Regions from separate parts of the Saccharopolyspora antibiotica genome, predicted to be linked through region 1. Evidence: riboswitches for the same ligand, from Rfam matches in the RefSeq annotation. Region 1 holds a riboswitch; the other holds the start of a gene.

Region 1 (4,694 bases):
CAGGTCGTGGACGAGGCGGTGGACGCGATGCTGGCCGGACCGCGTCCGGCCGACCTGGTGCGCGCGCTGTCGTTCCCGGTTCCGTCGCTGGTGATCTGCGAACTGCTCGGCGTCTCCTACGGCGACCACGAGTTCTTCGAGGACCGCACGTCCACGATGCTCAACACGACCGAGCCCCCGCTGGCCCGGCAGCGGGCCTTCTTCGACCTGCAGTCCTACCTCGACGACTTGGTCACCCGGAAGGAGGCGGATCCCGGCGACGACCTGCTCAGCCGCCAGGCCGCCAAGACGCCCGAGGACCGCTCCTACGACCACGCCGAGCTCGTGGACCTGGCCTTCCTGCTGCTGACCGCCGGGCACGACACCACCGGGAACATGATCTCGCTGGGTTCGCTGGCGCTGATGCGCGCCCCCGAGCTGCGCGAGCGCGTCACCGGAGCGGCCGAGGGAGCGCTGGAGGTCGTGGACGAGCTGCTGCGCTACTTCAGCATCACCGATCTGATCACGGTGCGGATCGCCAAGGACGACCTGGAGATCGGCGGACAGCCGATCAAGGCGGGGGAGGGCGTGTTCGCGCTGGGCGGCGCCGCGAACCGCGATCCGGCGGCCTTCGCGCGGCCCGAGGAGATCGACGTGGACCGCGGCGCCCGGCAGCACGTCGCCTTCGGCTACGGCCCGCACCAGTGCCTCGGGCAGAACCTGGCCCGGATGGAGCTGGAGATCGTCTACCGCACGCTGTTCCGGAAGATCCCCGAGCTGCGGCCCGCGTGCGACCCCGGTGAGCTGCCGCTGAAGAACGACGCCGCGATCTTCGGCCTGCACGCGCTGCCCGTCACCTGGTGACGCGGCGGCGCGGTCCCGGCGGGGTGATCGCCACCCCGCCGGAGCGCGCCGGGGGCCACCACCACCGTGCGGCGAGGAACATCACCTTGATGCGGCAGCGGTGCGCCCGGTTAGGGTGCCCGGGAGCCAGTCGTGCCCGGAATGGGCGGGGAATCCGGTCGGAAGCCGGAGCTGACGCGCAGCGGTAGGGGCGATGGGCGAGGACCGCCCGCGCGGGCGGACACCACTCGATCACGCGATCGGGGAAGGGACCTCGCCCGCTGAACCCGAGCCCGAAGACCAGGCCGGCTCCCCGGGCCGCAGGCGGTGCCGGGTCGCTGCTGCCGGACCCCGCGCCTGGGTCCGGGGTGAGGAACTCGTGACATGCCGTTACCGCGCGCCCGCACCGGGTGGGTGGCGCTGGTCGCCGCCCTGCTGGCCTCCTGCTCCGCGCCCGCCGAGGACACCGCCGCGTCCGGGACGACGCTGCGCAACTGCGACACCGACGTCACCGTGACCAGCCCGCCGCGACGGGCGGTGTCGCTGAACCAGTCGACCACCGAGATCATGCTCTCGCTGGGGCTCGCCGACCGGATCGTCGGCACCGCGACCTGGACCGAGCCGGTCGATCCCGCGCTGGCGGCGGCCAACGCCCACGTCCCGCGCCTCAGCGACGAGACCCCGTCGTTCGAGGCGGTGCTCGGCACCGAACCGGACATCGTGCTGGGCGCCTACCGGGCGATGTTCACCGACGAGCGGGTCGCCGATCGCGAGCGGTTTGCCGAGCTCGGGGTGCCGACCTACCTGTCCCCGAGCAACTGCCTGCCGGAGGAGGCGCCGCTGGCCGAGCCGGTCGAGCTGGCCGACATCTACCAGGAGGTGCGGGAGATCGCCGGTCTGTTCGGCGTCCCCGAGCGCGGCCACGAGCTCGTCGCCCAGCTGACGAGCAGGGTCGAGGCGGCCCGGGCCCGGGTCGCGAACCTGGAGTCCCCGCCGGACACCTCGGTGCTGTTCTGGTTCGCCCGCACCGAATCCCCGTACGTGGCCGGGTCCACCGGTTCCCCGGCGATCATGGCCAGGGAGCTGGGCGTGCGCAACGCCTACGGGGACCAGGCCTCGATGTGGCCGCAGGTCTCGTGGGAGGACGTCCTCGCCCGCGACCCGGACCTGCTGGTGCTCGGCGACCTCACCCGCGACGGGGAGGGCGACGGACTGGCGGCGAAGACGCGGTTCCTGCGCGAGGACCCGGCGGTGTCCCGGCTCGGAGCCGTGCGCGCGGGCCGGCTCATGCCCATGACCGGCACCGAGCTCAACATCAGCCTGCGCACGGTCACGGGCATCGAACGGCTGGCCGACCGGCTCGTCGAGCTGGACCGGAAGCGGTGACCGCGGCGCTGCCCGCCGGGCGGCTGCCGGGTACCGCGATCGTGCTGGCCGGGATCCCGGCACTGCTGCTGTCGATCGGGGTCGCGGTCACCCTCGGGCCCGCCGATCTCAGCCTCGCCGACGTCGGCAGCGTGGTCGCCGACCGGCTCGGGCTGCTGGAGACCGGCGTGTCCCGCATCGGCCAGGGCATCGTGTGGCAGCTGCGGCTGCCGCGGGCGCTGCTGGCCGCGGTGTGCGGGTCCGGGCTCGGGGTGTGCGGGGCGGTGTTGCAGTCGGTGCTGCGCAACCCGCTGGCCGACCCCTTCCTGCTCGGCGTGTCGGCGGGAGCCTCGACCGGGGCGGTGTCGATCGTGGTGCTCGGGCTCGGCGGCGGGGTCGTCGGCCTCACCGCCGGGGCTTTCGCCGGGGCACTGGTGGCGTTCGCACTGGTGATGCTGCTGGCCGCGCTCGCGGGCGGCGCCACCGGGCACACCGTGCTGGCCGGGGTCGCGGGGACCCAGCTGTTCTCCGCGCTCACCTCCTACATCGTGATCACCTCGGCGGACGCGGAGCAGACCCGCGGCGTGCTGTTCTGGCTGCTGGGCTCGCTGTCGGGGGCGCGGTGGAACGACGTGGCGCTGGCCGGGGCCGTGTGCGCGGGCTGCTTGGTGCTGTGCCAGTCCCGGGCCGCCGCGCTGGACGCCTTCGCCTTCGGCCAGGACGCCGCCGCCTCGCTCGGAGTGCGCGTGGCCCGGCTGCGGCTGGTGCTGCTGGTGGCCACGGCGCTGCTGGCCGCGACGCTGGTGGCCGCCGCCGGGGCGATCGGCTTCGTCGGGCTCGTGCTGCCGCAGGCCGCGCGGCTGCTGGTCGGGCCCCGGCACCGGGTGCTGCTGCCGGTGACCGCCGTGCTCGGCGCGGTGCTGCTGGTGTGGGTGGACGTGCTGGCCACGACGATCGCGGCCCCGCAGGAGGTCCCGGTCGGCGTGGTCACCGCGCTCGTCGGCGTGCCCGCCTTCGCGGTGCTGCTGGTCCGGCGGGGGAGGATGTCGTGAGCGTCACCGCGCACGAGGTGTCCTGGTCGGCAGGCGGCGCCCTCGTCCTCGACGGGGTGCGGCTGACGGTGGGCGAGGGCCGCACCGCGGGGCTGCTCGGACCGAACGGGTCCGGGAAGTCCTCGCTGCTGCGGCTGCTCGCGGGCCTGCGCAGGCCCGCCAGCGGTGCCGTCACCCTCGGCGGCAGGGAGACCGCCGGGTGGCCCCGACGCGAGCTCGCCCGGCGGGTGGCGGTCGTGGAGCAGCAGGTCGGCACCGAGGTGGACCTGACGGTGGCCGAGGTCGTCGCGCTCGGCCGCATCCCGCACCGCAGCGGCTGGGGCGGTCCGCACCCGGCCGACGCGGAGGTCGTCGACCGGGCGCTGGCGCAGACCGGGCTGACCGGTTTCGCGCACCGGCGCTGGCACGGCCTCTCCGGCGGGGAGCGGCAGCGGGCCCAGATCGCCCGCGCCCTGGCGCAGGAACCGAGCGAGCTGCTGCTCGACGAACCGACCAACCACCTCGACATCGCGCACCAGCTGGAGCTGCTCGCGCTCGTGCGGCGGCTGCCGGTGACCGCCGTGCTCGCGCTGCACGACCTGAACCTGGCCGGGATGTTCTGCGACGAGCTCGCGGTCCTCTCCGGAGGCCGGGTCGTGGCGGCCGGAACCCCGGCCGAGGTGCTCACCGAGCAGCTGATCTCCGAGGTCTACGGCGTCCGCTGCTCGGTCTCCGAGGTCGACGGTCACCCGCACGTGCGCTTCCTGCCGGGCCGCTGACCGATCCCCGCGAACCCGCTCCGGAGGCCCTCACCAGCGGGGCGCCCGCCGATCGGGGCCGCGCGCACCCCCGGCAGCCGCTTCGCGGGCCGGCGAGGACGTCCCGCGGGTGTGGATCATGAAGCGGAGGTGCGGAGGACCGGCTTATAGTCCCGGCACCGCGTCGTCGGCGCGGGGAGAAGGTGAGGGAGTCGCCGATGCGCCCTGCGCTCCGCTGCGCGGTGCTGGTCCTGCTGGCCCTGATCGCCCTGCCCGCCCCGGGGACGGCGCAGGAGCGGGACGAACGGCCCGTGGTGCGGGTCGGCACGGAGGGGACCTACCCGCCGTTCTCGTTCCACTCCCAGGAGGACCGGGAGCTCACCGGCTACGACGTCGACGTGATCCGCGCGGTCGCCGACCGGGCGGGCTGGCGGATCGAGTTCGTCGAGACCCGGTGGGACGCGATGTTCGCCGCGCTGGACGCGGGCCGCATCGACGTCATCGCCAACCAGGTCTCGGTGAACGAGGAGCGCCAGGCGCGCTACGCGCTCTCCGAGCCCTACACCTACTCCCGGGGCGTGGTCATCCGCCGCACCGGCGACGAGCGCATCCGCGGCCTGGAGGACCTGCGCGGCAAGACCACCGCGGAGTCGGCCACCAGCAACTGGTCGGAGGTGGCGAAGGCGGCCGGGGCGCGGGTCGAGACGGTGGAGGGCTT
Region 2 (4,694 bases), on a different contig from region 1:
CTTCGGGTTCGTGAGGTTGCTCAGCAGGCCCTGCCAGTACGGCCGGCCGGACGTGGTGCCGCGCTCCAGCCCCTCCCCGGTCTCGGCTCGGGTCAGCCACAGGCCGCGCACGATCATGATCGCGAGGTAGCCGAGGTAGGCGGCGCCCGCCCACTTCAGCGCGGCCAGCACTCCCGGGTTGTTCGCGATCAGGGTGCCGAGGCCGCAGATCACCAGCGCCACCTGCAGGACGCTCGCGGTGTGGATCCCGGCGAGCGCGCGCAGTCCCGCGCCGACGCCCCGCCGCAGCGAGGTCCGCAGCAGCAGGAACGCGTCGACCCCGGGGGTCAGCACCACCACCGCGCTGGCGATCAGGAACGCCGGCAGGGTTGTGAGGTCCAGCAGCATGACGGGGTCGCTCCTCGGGTTCGGGTCGCGGCGCGGATCTCGCGCGCGGAGGTGGCCGGTGGGCGGGTGTGCCCACCGGCGGGTGTCACCGGATCGGGGGTGATCCGGGAGCCGCCGCGTCGCGGTCGTCCCGGATCGGAAGGCTGGAATGCGGGAGGAACGGCGATCGGCCGTGCTTATGCTCCGCAGCTTTTCCTGCCTGTAGCCATATTAACGAAAAATTCTTGTGATGCGGTGTGACCTCGCCCTCGTGATCTCGCGGTGATCGGCTCGCTACCGTGTGCCGCCGTACGCAGCAGCGAGCCAGGAGGTCGCCGTGTCCGACCACGCCCGCCCAGCCGTCCGGACGGCCTCCGGAGGCCTCGCGGCGACCGCCGCCCTCGCGCTGCTCGCCGCCCCGGCCCACGCCGGGGAGCGGGTGCTCGGCGGCACCGAGGAGGCGTCCGCGTCCTGGGTGGTGGCGCTGACCGACCGGGACGGCCGCCAGTTCTGCGGCGGCACGCTGGTCACCCCGGTCAAGGTCGTCACCGCCGCGCACTGCGTGGACTCGCGCGCTCCCGCGGGCCTGCGGGTGATCAGCGGGCGGCCGGACCTGCGCGCGAGCACCGGCGCGGTGCGCACCGTGGGCGAGGTCTGGGTGCACCCCGGCTTCCGCGACGTCACCGCGGGCGACGACGTCGCCGTGCTGACGCTCGCCGAGCCCGCACCGGAGCCGACCTTGCCGCTCGCGGGGGCGGAGGAGACCGAGCGCTACCGGCCCGGCGCCCCGGCGCGGGTCTTCGGCTGGGGTCGCACCACCGAGACCGGGCCCTCCTCCGAGGTGTTGCGCTCCGTCGAGGTCGCGATCAGCGACGACGCCGGGTGCCGGGTCGCCTATCCGGAGCACGATCCGGGAACCCGGGTCTGCGCGGGCGTGCCCGACGGGGGCAGGGACGCGTGCGCGGGCGACTCCGGCGGCCCGCTGGTCGCGGACGGGATGCTGATCGGCGTGGTCTCCTACGGCACCGGATGCGGTCGCCCCGGCGTGCCGGGCGTGTACACCCGGGTCTCCTCGGTGGCCGACGCGGTGGCGGCGCGGCTCTGACCGCCCGCCCGCGCGCCCGCCCGCGCGCCGGCCCGGCGGCAGCCGCCCACCCCGGGGAGGGCGCTGGTCGCGTGGAATGTCCGTTTCCCCGGGGTCGTCGGGGCGTGCGCAGCGCTTCCCGCTCGGGCGGCGCCGCGGACCCCTGATCGCGGAGCGTGTCGTGCGCTACTCCCGCCGCAGGTGATGGGGGTTCCGTAGCCGGAATGTGATATCCCGTGGGGGTGACCCTGCAACCGCTCGCCACCGCCGTCCACCGCGCCTACACGGCCGACCTCGACGCCGAGGACCTCTACCGCATGCTCCGCCTGCGCGTGGACGTGTTCGTGGTCGAGCAGAACTGCGCGTACCCGGAGCTCGACGGGCGGGACCTGGAGAACAGCACCCGCCACTTCTGGATCGACTCCGCCGACGGGTACGTGCTCGGCTACCTCCGGTTGCTGGAAGACCCCGATGGCGGCTTCCGCATCGGCCGCGTCGCCACCGCGAAGAGCGCGCGCGGTCTCGGCCTCGGGCGCAAGCTGATGCGCGCGGCGCTGGCGGAGATCCAGCGCGCCCCCGCCGCCCTCTCCGCGCAGAGCCACGCGCAGGACTTCTACCGGAGCTTCGGCTTCGAGCCCGCGGGTGAGGAGTATCTCGAAGACGGCATCCCGCACGTCGACATGCGCCGATGCCCCGCTCCGCGCGGCTGAGCCCGCCGACGCGGTTCCTCGGCCGAGCGTGATCTGCGACGATGCACGCTGGTCCCAGCCTGGGCAGGTCAGGAAGCCGGTGCGAATCCGGCGCGGTCGGCGCCACTGTGACCGGGGAGCGGACCTCCCCCGCGAGCCACCGGGCGCGTCAGCGGACGCTGCTGCCTGGGAAGGCCGGAGTTCCGCGCTGATCCGGGAGCCAGGACACTGCCTCGCCCGGCACAGCCGACATCGGGGCGTCCGAGACCCGAGGAAGGAACCTGGCATGTCTGCTCCCGGGAGCCCGCGCTTCCCGTTCACCGCCGTGGTCGGGCATGACGACCTGCGGCTGGCGCTGCTGCTCAACGCGGTGCACCCGCGCATCGGCGGAGTGCTGGTGCGCGGCGAGAAGGGCACCGCGAAATCGACGGTGGTGCGCGCCCTCGCGTCGCTGCTGCCCGCGCTGGAGGTCGTGCCCGGCTGCCGCTTCGGCTGCGATCCGCACCGGCCCGACCCGAGCTGCCCCGACGGCCCGCACGGGCCCGCCCCGGGCGAGGTCCGGCCCGCCGAGCTGGTGGAGCTGCCGGTCGGCGCGACCGAGGACCGGTTGGTCGGTTCGCTGGATCTGGAGCGCGCGCTGGCCGAGGGGATCAGCGCCTACCAGCCGGGGCTGCTCGCCGCCGCGCACCGCGGCGTGCTCTACGTCGACGAGGTCAACCTGCTGCACGATCACTTGGTGGACCTGCTGCTCGACGCGGCGGCGATGGGTCGCGCGCACGTGGAGCGCGAGGGCGTGTCGGTGACGCACGCCGCCTCCTTCCTGCTGGTGGGCACCATGAATCCGGAGGAGGGCGAGCTGCGGCCGCAGCTGCTCGACCGGTTCGGGCTGACCGTGCACGTCGCGGCGTCTCGGGACGTGGCGACCCGCACCGAGGTGGTGCGCAGGCGGTTGGCCTTCGAGGCCGACCCGGCCGGCTTCGCCGAGCGGTGGGCCGGGCCGGACGCCGAGCTGGCGGACCGGATCGCCGAGGCCCGGTCCAGGGTGGACGCGGTGCGGTTGCCCGATTCCGAGCTGCGGCGCATCTCCGCCCTGTGCGCCTCCTTCGACGTGGACGGGATGCGCGCGGACCTGGTGCTGGCCCGCACCGCCGTCGCGCACGCCGCCTGGCGCGGCGCGGACGAGGTGGCGGAGTCCGATGTGGAGGCCGCGGCCCGGCTGGCGCTGCCGCACCGCCGCCGCCGCGACCCGTTCGACGAGCCCGGGGTGGAGGAGGACCAGTTGCAGCAGGCCCTCCAGGACGCCGCGCAGCACGCGGGCGAGGACTCCGGCGACGGCGATCCGGACGACGACCCGGACGGCCCCGGGGACGGCCCGGGTGGCGGTGGCTCCCCGGACGGCGGTCCGCAGGACGGCCCGGACGGCCCCGGTGGCGGGGAGGCGCCCGCGCCGGACGACGACGCCGGCGGTGCCGGGCAGCAGGACGGGAACGGCCGGGGCGGGGAGCGCGGACCGGCTCCCGCCGACAAGCCCCCGGCCGCGCCCGCTCCGGCGTTCCGGGCCCGGCTGCTGGAGGTCCCCGGCATCGGCGAGGGCGCCCCCGGTAGGCGCTCCCGCGCCCGTTCCCGCAGCGGACAGGCGGTTCGTGCCTCCACAGTGGACGGACATGGCGTGCACCTGCCCGCCACGCTGATCGCCGCCGCCCCGCACCAGCGGGCGCGCGGGCGCGGCGGCCCCGGGCTCGTGCTGCGGCGCGAGGACGTCCGCCGCTCGGTCCGCGAGGGGCGGGAGGGCAACCTGGTGCTGTTCGCCGTGGACGCCTCCGGTTCGATGGCCGCCCGCGAGCGGATGTCGGCGGTGAGCGGTGCCGTGCTCTCGCTGCTGCGGGACGCCTACCAGCGCCGGGACAAGGTCGGCGTGGTCACCTTCCGGGGGGCGGACGCCGAGCTGGCGCTGCCCCCGACCTCCTCGGTGGAGATCGCCGCCACCCGGATGCGCGACCTGCGCACCGGGGGCCGCACCCCGCTGGCCGCGGGCTTGCTCAAGGTCCGGCAGGTCGTCGGCACCGAGCGCACCCGCGACCCCCAGCGGCGTCCGCTGCTGGTCCTGCTCACCGACGGCAAGGCAACTGTTCCCGCCGGGGAGGGCGGTGACGGGCGGAGCCGGGCGCAGCGCGCGGTGCGGGACTCGATGCGGGCGGCGGGACTGCTCGGCGGGCTGGGCGTGGCCTCCGTGGTGGTCGACTGCGAGCAGGGCGTGGTGCGCCTCGGGCTCGCCGCGCAGGTCGCGGCCGCCCTGGGTGGCGCCTGCCTCCGGCTGGATGAGCTGTCCGCGGACGCCGTCGCCGGGGTGGTCCGCGCTGCCCGGGACGTGGGGTCTCGCGCTGCTTGATTCCGATTCGATTACGACACCAGTCGGACGGAGTAGGAATATCCCGGCGAAGTTGGTAAGCTGTGAATCGTCCACCTGACCCCCAGGGGTGGACCACGAAGCACCCTCGCGCTCCCGATGACCCCCAGGTCGGTTGAGCGCGGGGGTGCTTTTTTGTCCTTGTGCG

What was found. Region 1 has a riboswitch for cobalamin ahead of ACL03H_RS04040 (ABC transporter substrate-binding protein). Riboswitches for the same ligand answer to the same signal wherever they lie in the genome.
Region 2: linked by a shared signal. The riboswitch ahead of ACL03H_RS18625 (putative cobaltochelatase) and the one ahead of ACL03H_RS04040 (ABC transporter substrate-binding protein) in region 1 are both predicted to bind cobalamin.

What each region holds. Positions count from the first base shown of each region.
Region 1 covers NZ_JBJZOI010000004.1:166,716-171,409, forward strand. Annotated here, with positions in the region: gene ACL03H_RS04035 (cytochrome P450) at 1-843, shown strand, start outside; cobalamin riboswitch at 992-1,124, shown strand; gene ACL03H_RS04040 (ABC transporter substrate-binding protein) at 1,207-2,208, shown strand; gene ACL03H_RS04045 (FecCD family ABC transporter permease) at 2,205-3,239, shown strand; gene ACL03H_RS04050 (ABC transporter ATP-binding protein) at 3,236-3,997, shown strand; gene ACL03H_RS04055 (ABC transporter substrate-binding protein/permease) at 4,195-4,694, shown strand, end outside.
Region 2 covers NZ_JBJZOI010000022.1:1,217-5,910, reverse strand. Annotated here, with positions in the region: gene ACL03H_RS18640 (LysE family translocator) at 1-387, opposite strand, end outside; gene ACL03H_RS18635 (S1 family peptidase) at 704-1,471, shown strand; gene ACL03H_RS18630 (GNAT family N-acetyltransferase) at 1,693-2,160, shown strand; cobalamin riboswitch at 2,230-2,370, shown strand; gene ACL03H_RS18625 (putative cobaltochelatase) at 2,426-4,528, shown strand.